One region of the Exiguobacterium sp. s157 genome, then DNA from elsewhere that is predicted to be linked to it. Evidence: a T-box and tRNA genes for the amino acid it is inferred to sense, from the RefSeq annotation. Region 1 holds a T-box; the other holds one or more tRNA genes.
What was found. A T-box is a leader RNA that pairs with one kind of tRNA and senses whether it is charged. The one in region 1 lies ahead of argS (arginine--tRNA ligase), so its partner is inferred to be a tRNA-Arg.
Positions count from the first base shown of each region.

Region 1 (10,589 bases):
TACCTGTTTCAAATCTGCTTGTCAATAGCAAACCCCCACGCGATGAACGTGGGGGCGAGTCAGGTCGTTAAGAAATTATAATGGGCGACGCGGTTGCGACCGGCGTATTTCCCGCCGACGTAGAGCGCGCGGTCGGCGTTACGAATCGTATCGTCAAGACGTTTGTCGCCGAACGACTGAATCGTATCGACACCGATTGAAGCGGTGACGGGTATATCGATTCCGTCGACGTGGAACGGTTTGTTCTCGATTTGTTGGCGGATGCGCTCGGCGATCTCGACGGCGGCCTCAACATCACAACGGTTTAAGAGCAAGATGAACTCTTCACCGCCGTAACGGGCGGCAAAGTCTTCGGTGCGGAGCACTTGACGAATGCGGCGACCGAATTCTTGGAGCACACTGTCTCCGACTTGGTGACCGTGCGTGTCATTGATTTTTTTGAAGAAGTCGATATCGAGCATCGCGACGGAAATCGGATACATCGAGCCGTCCGAGATCTGTTGAATCCCGTATTCATAAAAAGCCCGCGCATTGGCAAGCAGCGTCAAGCTGTCCGTCCGGCTCTCAGTATAGAGGCGGTCGCGTTCATGACAACGACTGATCGTCCGATTGAACGACTTGAGCAGTTTGACAATCTCGCGTTGAATGATGGGCGGATAGCCATAGACGTGCTCGCCCGTCATCACAATCCACGTGCGGATTCCTTCGATTTCCTCGGAACGGACCGAGATGAAGCTATGATAGTCTTCATTAAATTCGTTCGACAGCGGGGCGTCCCATTCGAAGCGCATCTCGTACTCGACCGAGGCTTCGTTCGGATAGGTTGCATCGAGTAATTCAAAGACGACATGGCGATCGATCGGCTGGCGCGTCTTCAAATCAAAGTAAAGTGTGCGATCAAACAGTTTGAACTCGACGTACCCTTCATCGTACTCGTTGAGTCGCTCACATTGACTGAGGAACACTTCGATGGCTTGTGCCTCGCTTTGCGATAGCGATACGGCTTCTTTTGCTTCATCATATTGTTCAATCAACGATTTGAAGGCGTCTTGTCGACCTTTTTGAATGATGAGTCGCTTAATAAAGAACGTGAGTGCGGCGGCGATACTGCTGACGACGAGCAAGTTTGTCTCCCGGAAGAGCGAGGCCGCCAAAATGAAGACGAGACTGACGATATACGTGTAAAACGCGATGCTTAAAAAGTCGCGGACCGGGATGTCGACGCGGAACCACCAGCCGACTTGATACTTTTGGACGACCGTGTTCAAAATGATGGCAATAATCAAACCGGCAAGCGGGAGGAACGATTCTTGGGAATAGAATCCGAGACCGGTCACACCACCAAGTGCCAAGTAGACGCTGGCCGGGATGGCGATTTCCAAAAATGACGTGATGGCATTCCACGGATACGTAAAACGGAACCGTCGAAGCGCGACGCGCGGTTTCAAGTTGACGAACTGGAAGACGAGTAGTCCAATCTGATTGACGAACAGCGCTGTCTCAAAATCAAAGAATAGAAAAATAATTAAGACGATACTTTCTGAAAAGGTAAAGTAGACGCCTTTCCGTTCAATGGAGTCCATTTGAAAAATAATGACGAGCAACGCGATCAAGATGAACGGTAACGGCTCGATGGCCGGCATGTTCAATACGCCTGTAGCGAACAAGATGAGCGTCAAACCGAATAGCATACTCCAAATACTCCAACCAAGGACGGACATCTTGCGGAAATGGTTCATGGTTCCCTCCTATGTGGGAAAAATTCAATTATGTATGGTAGGAGATTCGGCACAATCACGCCTGAGTCCTGCCTATCCATCATAATGGCGGAATTCTAGCATTGAGTCTATATGAAATATCCTCTATAATGAAATTGCTTTTCAACCACATAGACGAAAGTCGATGAAAAAGAGAGTAACGATCGTTCCGTCAACAAAGCGACCTAGGGATTGGTGAGAGCCTAGGCTGACAAACATCGCGAAACGCACTTTTGAGATGCTATCCGAACTTGAGTAGGCGTAGCCGGGGGACCCCCGTTATCACCGATAAAGCGGTCTGCGTCAAGCAGGCAAGAAGAGTGGTACCGCGGGCCATCCCGTCTCTTTGCATCTGTGCAAAGGGCGTTTTTTTTATGAACAAATGATAAGGAGGAATTAGAATGAGTTATGAACGCAAATATGCGGAAGCCTTGTCCCGTGTCATCGGGGACGAGTTGACGCTCGACCAGATTGAAGCATTGATTGAAAAACCGAAACATGAGGCACACGGGGACCTTGCTTTCCCGTGTTTCCAACTTGCGAAAGCCTATCGTAAAGCACCGGTCATGATCGCGACGGATATCGCGAACGACTTGAACGACGAGTTGTTCACGAAAGTCGAGGCGGCCGGCCCGTATGTGAACGTCTTCTTGAGCCGTGACGTCGTCTCACAAGAAATCATCAACACGGTGCTCGATGAACAAGCGGACTATGCGACGCATGCGACACGTAACGAGACAATCGTCACCGATTTCTCGTCACCGAACATCGCCAAACCGTTCTCGATGGGACACCTTCGTTCAACGGTGATCGGGAATGCCATCAACCAAATCGCCCGTAAAAACGGCTATGACGTCGTCGGCATCAACCACCTCGGGGATTGGGGCACACAGTTCGGTAAACTGATGGTCGCCTATAAAAAATGGGGCGACGAGGAAGCGGTCCGGGCACATCCGATTGCTGAGCTCTTGAAGCTTTACGTCCATTTCCACGAAGAAGCGAAGACACAACCGGAACTTGAGGATGAAGGCCGTGCGTGGTTCAAGAAACTCGAAGACGGTAACGAGGAAGCGACTGAGCTTTGGACGTGGTTCCGCGAAGAATCACTCAAAGAGTTCCAAAAAGTATATGACCTCCTCGGTGTCGAATTCGACAGCTTTAACGGGGAAGCGTTCTATAACGACAAGATGGATCGTGTCGTCGCCATGCTCGAAGAGAAAAACCTTCTCGTCGAAAGTGAAGGGGCGATGGTCGTCTCACTCGAGGACGAGAACTTGCCACCATGCTTGATCAAAAAGAAAGACGGCGCGACGCTTTATGCGACACGCGACTTGGCAGCTGCCGTCTATCGTCATGAGACGTACAACTTCGTCCAGGCGAACTACGTCGTCGGCGGTGAGCAGGCGCTTCACTTCAAACAACTGTTCTCAGTCTTGCGCAAGCTCGGCTATGACTTCGTCGATGGCATGCATCACGTGCCGTTCGGCTTGATTTTGCAAGAAGGGAAGAAGATGTCGACACGTAAAGGTCGCATCGTCTTGCTCGAGGAAGTGCTCAAAGAAGCAATCGAGAAAGCACAAGCGAACATCGCTCAGAAGAACCCGGAACTTGCGAACGCGGACGACGTGGCACGCATGGTCGGTGTCGGCGCGGTCATCTTCCACGATTTGAAGAATGAACGCATCAACAACATCGAGTTCGACCTCGATAGCATGCTCAAATTCGAAGGTGAGACGGGCCCGTACGTGCAGTACACGAACGCGCGTGCGAACTCGCTCCTTCGTAAAGGCAACTATGACGGCTCGACGTTCACTGGCGCAAACGACGACCACACGTGGGGCGTCGTGACGATGCTCAACGCGTTCCCGCACGTCATCACACGTGCCCACGAACGCCGCGAACCATCGATCATTAGCCGTTACGTGCTCGATTTGGCGCAAGCGTTCAACAAGTATTACGGTCATGTCCGTGTCCTTGAAGAAGATGCAGGCAAACAATCACGTCTCGCCCTCGTCAAAGCGGTGACGATCGTATTGACGGAAGGACTCCGTTTGATCGGTGTTCAAGCTCCAGAAGAAATGTAAGGACAAATAAGGGACCCTTTTGAGGGGGTCCCTTTTCCTATGCCTTCATGCGTGTGACCGTCCGGGCTTTTGTATCATACAGACACCATTCCCGGTCGAAGATGACGGCGCCGACATTGATGACGTACCGTTTTTTCTTCAAGGTGAACGGCTTCCCGATTTCCCAGGGAATCGAGCGACCTTTCCGGTAAATCCCCGGAATATGGCTGTGTCCGATAAAGACGAGCGGATACTTCCCTTTCTCGACAAGCGGTTCCCAGTCCGGACTCCATTTTACTTGGTGTCCATGCAAGAATAGCGCCTCATCGAGCGTCGTCTGCTCCGGTAATAAGGCGATTCGTGTCTTGACCGGATGCGACACGACGAGCACTTCGTCAATCCGCTCTTCTTGATTGCCGCGCAGGCTAGGGAAGGTGAGGAGCGCCTCGTAGTCAGGGGGTCGTACGTCACCACATCGGACACTTCATGGAAGCGCTCATTGCGCCGTTTCTTACCGATATGACACTCGTACAGATCGCCGAGGCAAAGGAGGTGCTCCGTCTCGCGGCGGACCGACTCGAGCACGGCTTTCAAATCATCAAACGAACCATGTGGGTCACTGATGATGGCGAGTTTCATCGGTAGTTTGTGAATTGGGCATCGACGGACAATTCGAGCTCACGGACGAGCTGCATAACGGCTTGAAGGTCATCGCGCGACTTGGCTGTCACACGGATTTGATCGTCTTGAATTTGTGACTTCACTTTCAGTTTTGATTCTTTGATGGCGTTGTTAATTTTTTTCGCATCGTCTTTATCGATGCCGCTCTTCAATTTGACGCGTTGACGCACTGTGCCGCCGAGCGCACGTTCCACTTTTTGATAATCAAGGTTTTTCGTCGGTACGCCACGTTTAATCAATTTCGTGATCATGACGTCTTTCAATTGCTCGAGCTTATAGTCGTCATCTGAGACGAGGACGAGGTCGCCGTTATCAAGTGACATCTCACTTTTCGAACCTTTAAAGTCGTAACGGTTCAAAATTTCTTTCTCGGCGATTTGAATCGCGTTCTTCACTTCTTCGAGGTTCATTTCTGACACAATATCAAAAGAATTGTCTTTTGCCATGTTTCATCCATCCTTTACAAGGGTTTTGTTATAATGATAGCAGATTTGAAGTAGTGAAGGAGTGAAAGAGATGGAACATACTATCGATCAACAGACAAATGTAGATTTAGACCATATGGCATATCACGGCAAAGACCTCGGGGTGACGTTTAAAAGTGACCTCATCCGGTTGCGGGTCTGGTCACCGGTTGCCGAAGAGATGACGGTAAAACTTTACCGGACACCGCGAGCGCGGAAGTTCGAACGGTTGTCGTTAGAACGGGCCGAGAAAGGGACGTGGGTCATCGAACTCGATCGTGCTTTGTTCGAAGGTCAGTTTTATGTGTTCGAGGCGGTCGTAGCTGGGAAGCGTATCGAATCGCTCGACCCGTATGCAAAAGTCGTCGGGGTCAATGGGAAGCGCGGGTGTCTGCTCGACCCATCTACGCTCAACCCAGACCATTGGGTCAAAGAACGTCCGCTCTTCCACTCGTCACAAGAAGCGGTCATCTATGAAGCGCACGTCCGTGATTTGACGAGTCATCCGGACAGTGGTGTCATGCATCGCGGGAAATTCCTCGGGATGACCGAAGTCGGAACGAAGACACCGACGGGTTATCCGACGGGTCTCGACTATATTACAGGGCTCGGCGTCACGCATCTCCAACTCATGCCGTTCTTCGATTACGGTTCAGTGAATGAGTCACGCGAGAGTGAGGCGAATTATAATTGGGGCTATGACCCGGTCCACTATTTTGCCGTCGAAGGCTCATACGCTTCCTCAGCGGATGATCCGGCCGCTCGCATCATCGAGTTGAAAGCGATGATTCAAGCACTTCACGATCGTGGCATCCGTGTCATCATGGACGTCGTGTTCAACCATACGTATGATACATTGACGACGCCGCTCGGACAGTTCGTACCGGACTACTATTACCGCTTGAACGAGGACGGTACGCTCGCCGACGGTTCGGCGTGCGGGAACGATACGGCGTCCGAACGGGCGATGATGCGCAAATTGATCGTCGAATGTGTGTCGTATTGGGCGAAAGAGTTCATGATTGATGGCTTCCGCTTCGATTTGATGGGACTCCATGACGTCAAGACGATGAACCAGGTCCGCAAGGCGCTCGATCGCGTCGACCCATCGATTCTCGTGACCGGAGAAGGCTGGGATCTCGACACACCGCTTCCGGTCCGTAAAAAAGCGAACCAACATAACGCCCATAAGATGCCGCGCATCGCCCAGTTCAACGACGCGATTCGCGACGGTGTCCGTGGGGATGTGTTCATCGAAGACTTGCCAGGTTGGATCAGCGGCAACGCGGATATGACGGCGGACGTCAAACGTGGGATTGCCGGTGCAGTCACGAGCCAAAGCTTTGCTGACGAACCGAACCAAGTCGTGAACTATGTCGAGTGCCATGACAACTTGACGCTTTGGGACAAACTGGCCGTTACGAATCCGGACGACGATGAGACGACACGCCGCCGCCGGCATCGTCTCGCGACATCGATTGTGTTGCTCAGTCAAGGCATCCCGTTCCTGCATAGCGGTCAAGAGTTCTTCCGCACAAAAGACGGGGACGAGAACAGCTTCAATTCGGGGGAGGTCGTCAACCGTTTGGATTGGACGCGGGCCGAGCAAGAGACGCCGAGCGTCGAATATGTGAAGGGCTTGATCAGCCTGCGCAAACAATATCCGTTGTTTCGTCTTGAGAACGCGGAACAGATTCGTAAACATTTACGTTTCTTCGATGAAGAAGAGGGCGTCATCGCCTTTGAACTGAGTCGCCACGTCGAAGGTTACGTCGAACGCCATCTCGTATACCATAACGGACTCGAAGAAGCGGTCGAGGTGAAACTCCCGTCCGGCAAGTTCGAGGTCCATGTCGAAGATCACACCGTCAATTTGACGGCACCACGTCTCCTCGAGGAGCGGCATGTCACGGTCGCGCCGTTATCGACACTCGTCGTGACGGAACGCCGTCCGGATTACAGCAAATATGCGGTCGCCGGTGGAGCTGCCTTGGCTATCCTCGGTCTCTGGTATGTTGCGAAAAAACGGAAACCGAAACAACAGTAAGCGCGAAAAAAGGAGACGTCATTCCGTCTCCTTTTCCTCGTTCGTTTCAGTTTTGGCTGCCTCGAGCTCCATCATCTTTTTGACGATGATGTGTTTTGGCATATGCATGAGTTCCTCGAGTGGGACGTTTAGCTTTTTGGCAAGCTCAACCGCCGTCTCGGGAGAGAGTTGAAGTGGGCGCATGAGGGTTCCTCCTTTCCAATTACGGGTATGCTACTGCCAGTATACAGGAAAAGCGGACAGATGGAGAATGTGTTCTGTGAACACATTCAAAATCGAAAAATGCGTCGTGCGTTGCTAAGCTGAAACTAGGAAGTGATCAAATGTACAAACAAGTAGCAGACTATCAATTTCATCAAACGGTTGAATGGTTAGAGCGCGTTGGTGGAGGATGGATGTTGTATTTGGCGCAAACCGGGTTTCTGTTTTTTGACGAGACGTTCCAAATCCGATGGGAACTCGAGTGGAAATGGGCACCTTGCGCACTATATATTGAACCACATGGTAGAAGAGCCGTCGCGCTATTTCGAGATTTGCAGACATACGGAGTCATGGATTTGACGAACGGGACGATGGAACGTCACCCAATTCCACGGACGTTCCATGACGATTGGTTCAGTAACCTGCACTACTGGTCAGGGGACGATTTGTATTTGTACTCGGCCGAATCAGATATCGTCGCCTTGAACTTGAACGATCACACGTTTCGGTATAGCCGTTACGAGGAGATCCCGGAGTTCGGGAACATCATCGAACTCGCATATCAATCGACCTATGATTTCGAACGATTCACGGCACCTGGCCTCGTGACCTTGTACGATGAACGGAATCAACAGTTCATGGTCGAGGACGTCGAAGCGGGCGCGCGTTGGAAGATTCCATACGGGGGTGACCGTGACTTGGTCATCGTCGATCAAATGGGTGTGACGACCGCCATCACCTCGATGACATCGTTCCAACTGTTTGAGCGCGATTGTGAAGTGTTCTCATCAGAAGTATGTGCCGAGACCGAATTGTTGAAAGTCGTCTTATTGGACGAGCCGGGCGACAGACTTGTCGTCCTATCGACGCCGCGTCGCTTCTGCCATAGTTGGCTGCAAGTGTTCGAGCGTTGACAATCCTGGACCAGGGCATGGTTCAGGATTTTTTTACGAAGGCTTACAGAATCTCGTCTAAAAACGGGAACAGTCTTCTTAGATGGAGAGGAGTGGACAGGGATGGAACGATTAGGACAAGCGTTAGTCCGATGGCGCTACGCTGTCGTGTTGATTTGGACGGTATTGCTCGCGGTATCGGTATATTTCGGATTACAGTTGCCAAGTGAACTGCGCGGCAATGGATTTGCGATTCAAGACGGGCGCTTCGCCCAAGTGGAAGATACGTTGAACGACCGGTTCGACCGGGCCGGGGCCTCGATGATCGTCTTGTTGGAAGGTGGCGACCTTGATACGGTCATCGAGCAGCAACGGGATCGACTGATTGACGTCGATGGGGTCGACGGCGTGATCACGCCAGCCGAGAATCCCGATGCCCGCTCAGGGGACGCAGCTTACTTATTGCTCGAGTTCGAGGATTACGATACGGCCGAGGCGTCAATCGATGACGTTCGCAACGCCTTGATTCGAGATACGGATACAGACTTGCGATTGACCGGAGAGCCGGTCTTCGCGGATGACTTGAATGAAGCGTCAAAGAATGACTTGATTCGGGCCGAGTTGATTGGAATCCCGGTCGCGTTGCTCGTCCTCTTGCTCGTCTTCGGGACGCCGCTCGCCGCGGTCATGCCGTTATTCGTTGGATTGATTACGTTCATCGTGGCTGCCGGCTCGTTGTTCTTCTTTGCCCAAACGATGGAACTGTCTATTTTCGTCTTGAATGCGGTCGCGATGATCGCCATCGCGCTCGGCATCGATTTTTCCCTATTGCTCGTCAACCGTTACCGGGAAGAGCTCGCACATGGGAAGTCGCGAGAGGCAGCCATCGTCCGAACGGTCGCGACGGCCGGACGTTCGATTCTGTTCTCAGGGCTTTGTGTGTTCGTCGGACTGGCCGGGTTGTTGTTCATCCAAGTCGACGTGTTCCAAGCCATCGCGCTCGGTGCGCTGATTGCGGTGGCCGGTGCGGTCTTATCGGCGCTCACGCTGTTGCCGTCCGCCTTATATATCGTCGGAGATGCGATCAATAAAGGGCGTCTTATCAAAACGAATGAGACGCGTTCTGAAGTACGGTGGCAGAAGTTGGCCCGTTTCGTCATGAGACGTCCCGTCACGATGACACTCGTCGCGCTCTTGCTGCTACTGCCAAGCCTCTGGTTCGTTCGTGACCTCGAACTGAACATCCCGGACGCCGATGCACTCCCGACCTCGTACGAGTCACGGGCCGCCCTTGAGCGGTGGGACGACGTGTTCGGGGAGACGTCGACCGATGCGGTGCTCTTGTTTGAGACGAATGACTTGACCGATTCGATGATTCTCGATGAATTGACTGCACTCACCGATGAGCTATCCGAGGATCCGATTGTCGACAACGTCACGACGTTCTTGACGGCATCCGGTCTCGAACCAGCCGAATTCCAACAACTCGCTGAAGCGGCACCAGAGCAGCTCGAGGCGTTCGAACGTCTCGTCACGCTCGAAGGGAATACAGACCTTGCCCTCGTCAACGTTAGTTTCAACGTCCCGCCGAGTGATAAAGACGCGCAGGCGTTCGTCCGAGATTGGCGCGAGAGCGGTTTTGACGTCGGGGGACCAGCCGCGTTCAACGAAGAAATTTATGAAGAGATTTATGACAGCATCCCGTATGCGGTCGTGACTGTCATCTTGGCGACAATGGTCATTCTCATGTGGGCGTTCCGCTCGGTCTTGATTCCAATTAAGGCGATCATCATGAACGTGCTCGGTCTCGGGGCGACGTTCGGTCTGCTCGTCATCATCTTCGAATCAGGCTATGTGTACGATGCCGAGACGATCAGTATCTTGACCCCGGTGTTCATCTTCTCGCTCGTGTTCGGCCTATCGATGGACTACGAGGTGTTTCTCGTCTCGCGGATTGAGGAATATTATCGGGAGACCGGGGATAACGATTACGCGACGGAGATGGGACTCGCCAAGACGAGTAAAATCATCACGTCGGCCGCAGTCATCATGATTGTCGTCACGGGGGCGTTCGCTTTTACCGGTGTCAGTCCGATCAAACAGCTCGGTGTCGGCATCGCGCTCGCGATCTTTATCGATGCGACAATCATCCGGATTTTACTTGTCCCATCTTTGATGAAACTGCTCGGGGACTGGAACTGGTGGTGGTTCGGTAAGAAAGATTTACCGAAACGTAATCTACACTAAATATACATTTAATGAAACAATCGCGAGAGTATGTTAAAATAGTCTCATGATTACGCGCAATTTGGGAAAGGAAGGTCTTTATGGATACCGAGAGGACATGGCCTCTGTTTCAATTACCGGACTTCTAGCGTTGAGTTTTTACAAGCGACATCAATGTAAAAATCAACAAACGGAAGATCGGAGATGGAACAGATGGAACCGCGGCTACGACTGAGGATCCTCCTCTCCGTTGAAAA
Region 1 covers NZ_JACSLQ010000003.1:34,040-44,628, reverse strand. The annotation lists gene KNP67_RS07385 (GGDEF domain-containing protein) at 60-1,739, opposite strand; T-box leader at 1,894-2,106, shown strand; gene argS (arginine--tRNA ligase) at 2,159-3,841, shown strand; gene KNP67_RS15390 (metallophosphatase family protein) at 3,879-4,211, opposite strand; gene KNP67_RS15385 (metallophosphoesterase) at 4,115-4,459, opposite strand; gene KNP67_RS07370 (YajQ family cyclic di-GMP-binding protein) at 4,456-4,947, opposite strand; gene pulA (type I pullulanase) at 5,018-7,012, shown strand; gene KNP67_RS07360 (YycC family protein) at 7,031-7,195, opposite strand; gene KNP67_RS07355 (hypothetical protein) at 7,336-8,127, shown strand; gene KNP67_RS07350 (MMPL family transporter) at 8,230-10,353, shown strand.

Region 2 (10,589 bases), on a different contig from region 1:
AATACTTCTGCACCCATGCGGAGCGCTTCGCGGAACGTTGGCGCGCCAACAGGCATGATCATGAACTCTTGGAAGTCAACGTTGTTGTCAGCGTGCGAACCACCATTGATGATGTTCATCATTGGAGTTGGAAGCGTCTTCGCGTTGAATCCACCGAGGTACGTGTAAAGTGGAAGGCCGAGCTCGTCTGCTGCTGCGTGTGCTGCTGCCATAGAGACACCAAGGATCGCGTTTGCGCCGAGTTTACCTTTGTTTTTCGTACCGTCGAGCTCGATCATTTTCTTGTCGAGTGCGTTTTGGTCGAAGACATCGTAGCCGATGAGTTCTGGTGCGATTGTGTCGTTTACGTTAGCAACGGCTTTGAGTACGCCTTTACCAAGGTAACGTGACTTGTCGCCATCACGGAGTTCTACTGCTTCGTGCTCACCAGTAGATGCGCCTGATGGGACGAGGGCACGGCCGAAACCGCCGTCTTCTGTGAAGACTTCTACTTCGATTGTTGGGTTACCGCGTGAATCCAAAATCTCGCGTGCGTAAATTTCTGTAATCATTGACATGAAAATTCGCTCCTTTTTGTTTGGAAAGTTTTTTGAGTTACTTCGTGACGATTGATGTGCCGGTCATTTCGGCCGGTTGCTCTCCACCGAGAAGGTGAAGGAGCGTCGGGGCGAGGTCGCACAAGGCGCCTTCTAGAACTGGTTTCAGTTCCACCCCTTCTTTCGTGACGATACATGGTACTGGTTCCGTCGTGTGTGCCGTCATTGGTGAGCCGTCCGGGTTCGTGACAAGGTCAGCGTTCCCGTGGTCCGCCGTGATGATCGCCGCGCCGCCTTTGGCAATGAGTGCGTCCACTACTTTACCGAGGCATTCGTCGACGACTTCGACAGCTTTCTTCGTCGGTTCGAGCATACCGGAATGGCCGACCATGTCCGGGTTCGCGTAGTTGATGATATACGCGTCATACGTGTCCGATTCGATCCGTTCGAGAAGACCTTCCGTGAGCTCGTATGCGCTCATTTCTGGCTTCAAGTCGTACGTTGCCACTTTCGGTGACGGTACGAGGAAACGATCTTCACCTTCGAACGGTGTTTCTTGTTGTCCGTTCAAGAAGAACGTGACGTGCGGGTATTTCTCAGTTTCCGCAGCGCGGAGCTGTTTGTACCCTTGCGCGGCGAGAGTCTCACCGAGCGTGTTTTTCAAATCTTCTGGTGGGAAGACGATGTCCGTGTCGATTTCATCCGAGAATTTCGTCATCGAGACGAGTAAGATGTTCTCTGGATGTGCGCTCGAAAGTTCGAAGCCTTTGAAGCCGGTCTTCTCTTTGAACACTTTCGCAAGTTCAATCGCCCGGTCCGGACGGAAGTTGAAGAACATGATTGCGTCGTTGTCTTTAATCGTCGCAATCGGTTGACCGTCTTTCTCGATGACCGTCGGAAGAACGAATTCATCCGTTAAGCCGTCTGCATACGACTGTTTAAGAACGTCGACTGCATTCGTGCCGACTTCGCCTTTTGCGTTGACGAGCACGTCGTATACTTTCTCGACGCGTTCCCAACGGTTGTCGCGGTCCATGGCATAGTAACGTCCAGACACGCTAGCGACTTGACCGAGTCCGAGTTCAGCGAGCTTCGCTTCCGTCTGTTCGAGGAAGCCAGCGCCTGATTTCGGATCACAGTCACGGCCGTCCGTGAAAGCGTGAATGAATACTTTTTCGATACCATGAAGTTTTGCAAACTCGACGATGGCGTACATGTGGTTGATGTGAGAGTGAATCCCACCGTCTGAGACAAGGCCCATGATGTGGAGGCTCGAATCATACTTTTTCACATGTCCGGCCAAGTGATTCATCGCCTGGCGGTCGAAGAGTGAACGGTCTTTGATGGAGTTGTTGACGCGTGAAAGTGACTGATAGACGACCCGGCCGGCACCGATGTTCAAGTGACCGACTTCCGAGTTCCCCATCTGACCTTCCGGAAGGCCGACGTACTCGCCTTTCGCGTTCAAGAGCGTATGTGGATACTGCTCCCAGAAGCGGTCGAAGTTCGGTTTGTTCGCCGCAGCGACCGCATTACCGAACGTCTCGTTCCGCATTCCAAAACCATCCAAGATGATGAGGGCGACTGGTCTTGCCATTTAAATCGCCTCCAACAACTTGAGGAACGAAGCAGCTTCAAGTGAAGCACCGCCGACGAGTGCGCCGTCGATGTCTTCTTGTGCCATATACTCCTTGATGTTCTCAGGTTTTACAGAACCGCCGTATTGGATGCGAACCGCAGCCGCCACGTCTTCACCGTAAAGACCTTTTACCACGTCACGAACATATTTGCATGAGCTTTGCGCATCTGCTTCGTCCGCTGATTTACCAGTGCCGATTGCCCAAACTGGCTCATACGCGATGACGAGTTGTTTGACTTGGTCAGCTGAGAGGTCCGCGAGGCCACCTTCGACTTGCGTCTTGATGACTTCTTCGAACTTGCCGCCTTCGCGCTCTTCCAATGTCTCACCGACACAAACGATTGGCGTAAGACCGTGTTCGAACGCTTTTTTCGTTTTGCTGTTGATGAATGCATCTGATTCGCCGAAGTATTCGCGACGCTCTGAGTGTCCAAGGATGACATATGTCACGCCGAGGTCAGCGACCATGGCCGGGCTGATTTCGCCTGTGTATGCCCCGCTGTCTTTGTCGTACATGTTTTGTGCACTGAGTTTCAAGTTCGATCCTTTAGCCGCTTCTACCATTGGGGCCAAGAATACTGCTGGTGCACCAATCGCCGCGTCAACTTTGTCCGTTGACGGGATATTGTTTTTAACTTCCTCTACGAAAGCGACGGCTTCCGAGAGTGTTTTGTTCATTTTCCAGTTACCTGCAATAATCGGTTTACGCATCGATAACCCTCCTCTGTTTTACTTGTCGTTCAACGCTTCGACGCCTGGAAGTTTCTTGCCTTCCATGAATTCGAGTGAAGCGCCGCCACCAGTCGAGATGTGGCTCATTTGGTCAGCAAGGCCGAACTTGGCTGCTGCCGCGGCTGAGTCACCACCACCGATGATTGAGTATGCGTCGCTGTCTGCGAGTGCTTGAGCGACACCTTTCGTTCCGTTAGCGTACTTATCGAGTTCGAATACGCCCATCGGTCCGTTCCAAACGACAAGTTTCGATTCGCGAATCGCTTCCGCGTAAATTTCGACTGTCTTCGGTCCGATATCAAGACCCATGTGATCCGCAGGGATCGAGTCGATATCGACTGGTCCGACGTATGTCTCTTCGCCGAATTCTTTCGCAATGACACAGTCGACCGGCATCAAGAACTTCACGCCTTTGTCTTCTGCTTTTTTCATGAATTGACGAGCGAGGTCGAGCTTGTCTTCTTCAAGGAGTGACGTTCCGACTTCGTGCCCGAGTGCTTTCGAGAACGTGTACGAGAGACCGCCACCGATGATGAGTGTGTCAACGATGTCAAGAAGGTGGTCGATGACCCCAATCTTGTCAGCAACTTTCGATCCGCCGATAATCGCCGTGAACGGACGGTCTGGATTCGAGAGTGCCTTGCCGAGGACTTCAAGTTCTTTCTCCATCAAGAAACCAGCAACCGCGTGGTCGACGTGGTGCGCGATGCCTTCTGTCGAAGCGTGGGCACGGTGAGCCGCACCGAACGCGTCGTTGACGAAGATATCAGCGAGTGCCGCGAAACCTTTCGCGAGTTCTGGATCGTTTTTCGTTTCACCAGGGTAGAAACGGACGTTCTCGAGAACGACGACGTCACCTTCACCAAGTTTTGAAACGGCTTCTTCTGCGACTGGACCGTACGCCTCTTCGACGAGGGGTACTTCTTTGCCGAGAAGTTCAGCGAGACGTGTAGCGACCGGTGCGAGTGAGAACTCGAGGTTCTTCTCGCCTTTTGGACGGCCGAGGTGGCTCGCCAAAATGACTTTCGCGCCGCCGTCGATCAAGTGCTTGATCGTTGGAAGTGCCGCTTGAATCCGCGTTTCATCTTGAATGACGCCATCTTTGAGTGGAACGTTGAAGTCAACGCGGCAAAAGACGCGTTTCCCTTTTACATCGATGTCACGAATAGACTGTTTGTTCATAACCTTCGCCTCCATATGTCGTGCGTGTCAATTTCATAAATAGAGCGGAGAACAATCTCTTGTTTCCGCTCCTATTTGATTCTATTTAGTTCACGAACTTACTTCGCGATTTCAGCGAAGTGCTTGAGTGTGCGAACCAATTGTGCAGTGTAAGACATTTCGTTGTCGTACCAAGAAACTGTCTTAACGAGTTGCTTGTCGCCAACTGTCATTACTTTAGTTTGTGTTGCATCGAAGAGTGAACCGTAAGTGATTCCGACGATGTCAGAAGATACGATTTCGTCTTCAGTGTAACCGTAAGACTCGTTCGCTGCTGCTTTCATTGCTGCGTTGATTTCGTCAACAGATACAGTTTTCTCAAGAACTGTTACGAGCTCTGTGAGTGAACCTGTAGCAACTGGTACACGTTGTGCCGCACCGTCAAGTTTACCTTGAAGTTCTGGGATAACGAGGCCGATTGCTTTAGCCGCACCAGTTGTGTTCGGTACGATGTTAGCTGCTGCCGCACGCGCACGACGGAAGTCGCCTTTCGGGTGTGGAGCGTCAAGCGTGTTTTGGTCGCCTGTGTAAGCGTGGATTGTTGTCATAAGACCTTCGATGATTCCGAACTGGTCTTGGAGAACTTTAGCCATTGGCGCCAAGCAGTTTGTCGTACATGAAGCACCAGAGATTACTGTCTCTGTACCATCGAGGATGTCGTGGTTTGTGTTATAAACGACAGTCTTCATATCACCTGTAGCTGGAGCCGAGATGACAACTTTTTTCGCGCCAGCTTTCAAGTGAAGCTCCGCTTTTTCTTTGTCTGTGAAGAATCCAGTACATTCGAGTACGATGTCAACACCGAGCTCGCCCCATGGAAGTTCTTCTGGGTTACGGTTAGCAAGTGTGATGACTTTCTCGCCGTTTACGAGGAAGTGATCGTCGTGTACTTCAACGTCTCCGTCGAAACGACCTTGAGTCGTGTCGTACTTGAGAAGGTGAGCAAGCATCTTCGTGTCAGTCAAGTCGTTGATTGCAACAACTTCGATTCCTTCGTTTTTGATGATCTCGCGGAATGCCAAACGACCAATACGTCCAAATCCGTTAATACCAACTTTTACTGCCATAGTTAATTTCCTCCTTAGGGTAGAAGCTATTTATTGAAGAGCCAACGGGGGTCAACTCTTTAATAACGAGTTAATAATTCTGTCGCCGCACCTTCGTCTGTGACGAGGATGATGTTCGGCGTGTGTTTCGCATATGCGGCGATCGCCTGTGCCTTCGACTTTCCTCCGGCGACAGCGATGACGGTGTCCATGTCGTCGAGCTCCTCCAATTGGATCCCGACCGTCTTGACCCGGTGCACGATTTCACCTTCCGCGTTGAAATAATATCCGAACGCTTCGGCGACGGCATCGTGCCGTTCGATCATCCGCAAATGCTCTGGTGACGCATGACGGCGTTTCGCCATCGTTTCCGCCTCACCAATTCCATGTACCACAATTCGCGCCGCTCTAATCATTTCCAGTACATTTTTAATGCTAGGTTCCTCCACCATCCGCTCGAACGTCTCTTGCGATACCTCGTCCGGAATGTGGAGTAAATGATAGTCGGCATGGGCCCGGTCGGCCATCCGAGAACAGACGGTGTTCGCCTGTAACTCGAGCGTTTCTCCGAGTCCGCCGCGTGCTGGCACGAAATGCATCGGCCGTTCTTTTTTATCGGGCGACATCATGGCCGCAACCGATGCCATCGTCGTCCCGCCTGTGACCGCGATGATATTGTCGTCCGGTGCCAGTCGCGCTTTCAGTTGCGTGACGGCGGCCCGACCGATATCTCGCTGGACCCAGAACGTCTCGTCGGAATCACCCGGTACGATGACGACTTGGCGAACGCCTAGTTTGCGCTCGAGTTCTCGTGCGACTTCCGAGATGCCTAGGATCTCTCCCATGACCTCGTGCAAGTCCCGGAGAACGTTTCGGCCCGATTCCGTAAGGGAAATACCTTGAGTAGCGACCATCAATAGACCTTGGTCTTTCAAGAAGTCGACTTCTCGTCTTAGGATTCGTTCCGTCAGCCCGAGGCTTGTGGCCAATGTCCTGCGGCCGATCGGCTGCATCAAACGGACATAATGTAAGATATCGTAACGATGTCGGAGCGTATCGAGCATGTCGGGAACGATTTGCTTCTGAACTTGAATCAGCTGCTGGATCATACTCATTCCCCCTCGACTTAAAGCGTGGACAATTTTCGTCCCACTTTTATATTTGCGTCCCACCGCTACGACTTCATCTTATCAATCACCTTTCCGTCTTGCAACCCCTTCAAACGTTTTTTTTCGATGTAAGCGTATACTTAACAAAATCTTCAACTTTACTGTCATCGTATCGACCTTGACTAATGACACGCCCCTCGTGTAAGACGACAGGGATCTCAAACAAGTACTTCGCCTCAAGTTCTTCGTTGCCGGTGATGTCGATCTGCTCGAGCTCGAACGGATAGTCTTCCATGAGCCATTCGAGCATGACGAGTGCCTCCTCGCAGAGCGAACAGTTGGCGCGGCGGTATAACGTCAGGACCATGTCAGTCCCCTCCTTTCCATAGTTGTCGTTCCCGCTCCCGCGAGTTTCCAAAACCGAGCGCCTCCCGATAGTTCGCCACGGTCCGTCGTGTCACCGTATAGCCGAGCCGGTCCAGCTCGCGCATGAGTGCGGCATCGCTCAGCGGCGACGTCTCTTGTTGAATCAGTTCGGCGAGCGCCTTCTTCACCATGAACGGCGATTGCCCGTGCGTCGCCCGGACGAAAAAGTGACGCCACGCCATCACGCCGCCTTCGGTCGTCACGTACTTGCCTTGAATCGCCCGGCCGACGGTCGACTCGTGCTTGCCGATTTGTTCGGCGACTTCTTTTCGCGTCAACGGATGCAAGACGAGCTTCCCGTCCAACCAATCGCGTTGGCGTTCGGCGATGACGGCCCACACCGATTTAAGCGTCGCGTTCCGCATCTCGAGCGTCTCGTGCCACCATTTCGCCTCGCGATCGTCCCCGACCCGAGCCGCATCGAGCGTCGGGCTGAACCATGTCGTCACGAGCTCACCGTCACGACGGACGACTTCAAGTTCCGGGACGACGGGTTCGGTTCCTTCATATAATAATGGCGTCTTCGGGAGTGTCGCCACGATACGCGTCGCCCGTTCGTACTCAGCAACCGAGATGTCGAGTCGTCCCGGGATGTCATCAAGGTTCGCGTCGAGCGCCTCGAACACGTCCAAGACGAGTGGGTCGTCATGTTCAATCGCATGCCGATATTGGCAGTCGCGCTCATTCTTCGCCCCAATCCCTGTCGGTTCTAGAAACAAGAGCGCCTGGCGCGCCGCCTCAATGTCCGCCACATCGACCTCGAAACGATGGGCGAGCACGAAGTCGCTCTCCGGTAGCAGACCACGATGGTCGAGCGCGAGGACGAGCCGTTTCTGGAGCGCGCGCTGGGCCTCAGTCCCGCTCCCTTCCTCGATTTGCTCGAACAATCGCTCCTCGAACCCACTCGCCGTATCGGCTACCCATTCGACCGCACCGCTCCCCGTGGCGATGCATGGATTGCGTCGAGCCAACCGGCCGAGCTGAAAGGCGATCGCGGTCCGGTCCGCCTCGAGAATCGGCAGCCGCCGAACCATGTCCTGGGTCAGCTGTTGTGTTTGAAGTTGTTGCTGTTCTTGCCGTTGCATCGGTCACACCCCTCTCGCTTCTTATTGTAACGAACAGCGGGAAATCGCGCTCAAAAAAAAGTGAGCCGAACAGGATTGCTTTTTTAAAAAAACAAATGTATAATAAATCGTGTCAGAGAACATGCACCCGTAGCTCAGGGGATAGAGCACTGGTTTCCGGTGCCAGGTGTCGGGAGTTCGAATCTCTCCGGGTGTATCATAGCAAGAGGTCAGGCAACATATGCCTGGCCTCTTTTGTCGTTTTAGAATCGTCAAACCGTGGAATAGGTCAAAAACGATGACTATCGTTTGACCAACATTGACTATAGCGGTATGATATGTTTACAACCTACATAAAGGAGGCAGATTCAATGTTAATTCCAACAGTTATCGAACAAACAGGTCGCGGGGAACGCGCGTACGATATTTACTCACGCTTGCTCAAGGACCGCATCATCTTGCTCGGAAGTGCAATCGACGACAACGTCGCCAACTCGATTGTCGCCCAGCTTCTCTTCCTTGCAGCCGAGGACCCAGATAAGGACATCTCACTTTACATCAACAGCCCGGGTGGTTCGATCACTTCCGGAATGGCGATTTATGACACGATGAACTTCATCAAGCCGAACGTGTCGACGATTTGTATCGGAATGGCCGCATCGATGGGTGCCTTCTTGCTCCAAGCCGGTGAACAAGGCAAACGCTTCGCGCTTCCAAACGCGGAAATCATGATTCACCAACCGCTCGGCGGTACGCAAGGTCAAGCATCGGATATCAAAATCCATGCCGAGCGCATCATCAAGATGCGTGAGAAATTGAACCAAATCATGGCCGACAACACTGGCCAGCCGCTTGAAGTGATCGAGCGCGACACAGAGCGCGACTACTTCATGTCAGCTGAACAAGCGAAAGACTACGGTCTCATCGACAAAGTCATGACGCGTTAATGACGCAACCCCATTCTCCTCGGAGAATGGGGTTTTTGTTTACTCTTTGACCTCGACCCCGAATACATAGCGGCTATCGCCTTGCGGCCAATCCCCGCCCGTCTCGAATACATAAACGCCCGGTTCGTCAGGCACGACGGGTTCAGACCGTACGAGCTCCCCGTCGATGATTTGATGGAACGAGACGTTCGACGGCTCGGCATGGAACTCGACATCAATCTCGGCACCCGGTTCGACGGGCACGAGCTGCAAGTCGTCCGCTTCCGGCAACCCGTGGTCTTCACATACCGCCTCGCCCCCATTGGACCAGCAGAACGTCGACTGCTTCACTTCGGCCGTCACCGACCCGACCCGGACCGTCGGGAGCGGCGGTTTGATCGAGGACTCCGACTTCCAAAACGAGGTGGCCAACAACGCGCCGCCGACGAGAATCAACCCAACCACGACGATCCATAACCCTTTTCGTCTCAACCCGCTCATCTCCTTTGTTCTTGTATTCCCCGTTCCACGAAAAAACGACCCACTTCCGTGAGTCGTCCCGTTCATTTCGGGCGTCGGAGCCCTTTCATCATATAGCCGCCTTTAAAGTCAATCGGATCGAATGCGACGAGGAACGCCTTCGGCTCATACTCCTCGACCATCTGGCGCAAATCCTTCATCCGTGTCCGCGCTGCCAAGACATCGAGACGATAGCGGATGCCGTCACGTCCCTGCCCTTGGTAGTGCGTCACCCCGTAGCCGCTGTCGCGCATCTTCTGGATGAGCTCGGCCGGGAACTCTTGTGTGTGGACTTGAATCATATTGTAGCCGATCGCAAGTTTCCGCTCGACGTAACCGCCGACGAGAATCCCAAGTCCGAAGCCGACCGCATAGACGATCATCCCGAGCGTCGTCAAATCTTGGAACACGATGCCGAGCGCGAAGATATAGATAAGCGTCTCAAGCGTACCGAACAGCCCCGCAATCATCGTTTTTCCTTTGACGAGCATGATGGTACGAAGCGTCAGCACCGGTACATAGACGAGTTGTAATACTAGGATGAGCAAGATTTGCCCCATTGGAACGACCTCCATTCGAATTCAATACAACCACTATTTCAAATTTCAGGGCCGGATGCAACCAAAAAAGGCTGACCGGAGTCAGCCTTTCGCAATTATTTGTCTAAGTTATCAACGCTCGTGAGCAGTTCATAGTCTTTACGGATGACCTGATAGATGGCATTCGTGTCGCCTGACAGTACTTCTTCCGCCCGCAATTGGTTGAGGAAGAGGCTTGTCGCGAACGTGACGAGGGCGCTTTTCGGGATCCCGATTTGTTTCGCACGCTCCGTGATGACCTGGTCTAAGTCAGCGTCAATCGTGAGCGAGATTCTTTTCTTTGCATTCGACATAATCATGAAGCTCCTTTAAGTTACATTTCTAAAGTCCTATACACAATTGCTAATTATATAGGAAGAATGGTTTTGGCGCAACCAACGTCACGATGAGCTGATTTCTTCACCGTTGCGCACCTTGTCCGCGATCTGATCGATTTTACGGAGCCGGTGGTTGATTCCTGACTTCGAGATCGGTCCCGTCTCGAGCATCTCGCCGAGTTCTTGGAGCGAGACGTCTTGATGGGTGACCCGTAGCTCGGCAATTTCCCGGAGTTTGACCGGCAAGATTTCGAGTCCGACCGTGCGCTCGAGGAACTTGATGTTCTCGACTTGGCGGAGTGCCGCCCCGACGGTCTTGTTCAAGTTCGCCGTCTCACAGTTGACGAGCCGGTTGACGGAGTTGCGCATGTCCTTGATGATGCGCGCGTCCTCGAAGTCGAGCATGCCGCGCGTCGCCCCGACAAGTTTCAGAAAGTCCGAGATTTTCTCGCTCT
Region 2 covers NZ_JACSLQ010000007.1:81,465-92,053, forward strand. The annotation lists gene eno (phosphopyruvate hydratase) at 1-557, opposite strand, end outside; gene gpmI (2,3-bisphosphoglycerate-independent phosphoglycerate mutase) at 595-2,133, opposite strand; gene tpiA (triose-phosphate isomerase) at 2,134-2,886, opposite strand; gene KNP67_RS12865 (phosphoglycerate kinase) at 2,905-4,089, opposite strand; gene gap (type I glyceraldehyde-3-phosphate dehydrogenase) at 4,188-5,195, opposite strand; gene KNP67_RS12875 (sugar-binding transcriptional regulator) at 5,255-6,283, opposite strand; gene KNP67_RS12880 (glutaredoxin family protein) at 6,393-6,650, opposite strand; gene KNP67_RS12885 (RNA polymerase factor sigma-54) at 6,652-7,794, opposite strand; tRNA gene KNP67_RS12890 (tRNA-Arg) at 7,918-7,990, shown strand; gene clpP (ATP-dependent Clp endopeptidase proteolytic subunit ClpP) at 8,145-8,720, shown strand; gene KNP67_RS12900 (hypothetical protein) at 8,760-9,200, opposite strand; gene KNP67_RS12905 (DUF2179 domain-containing protein) at 9,263-9,778, opposite strand; gene KNP67_RS12910 (hypothetical protein) at 9,874-10,110, opposite strand; gene whiA (DNA-binding protein WhiA) at 10,198-10,589, opposite strand, start outside.
Region 2: it has a tRNA-Arg gene. The T-box ahead of argS (arginine--tRNA ligase) is inferred to sense a tRNA for this amino acid. The anticodon was not compared.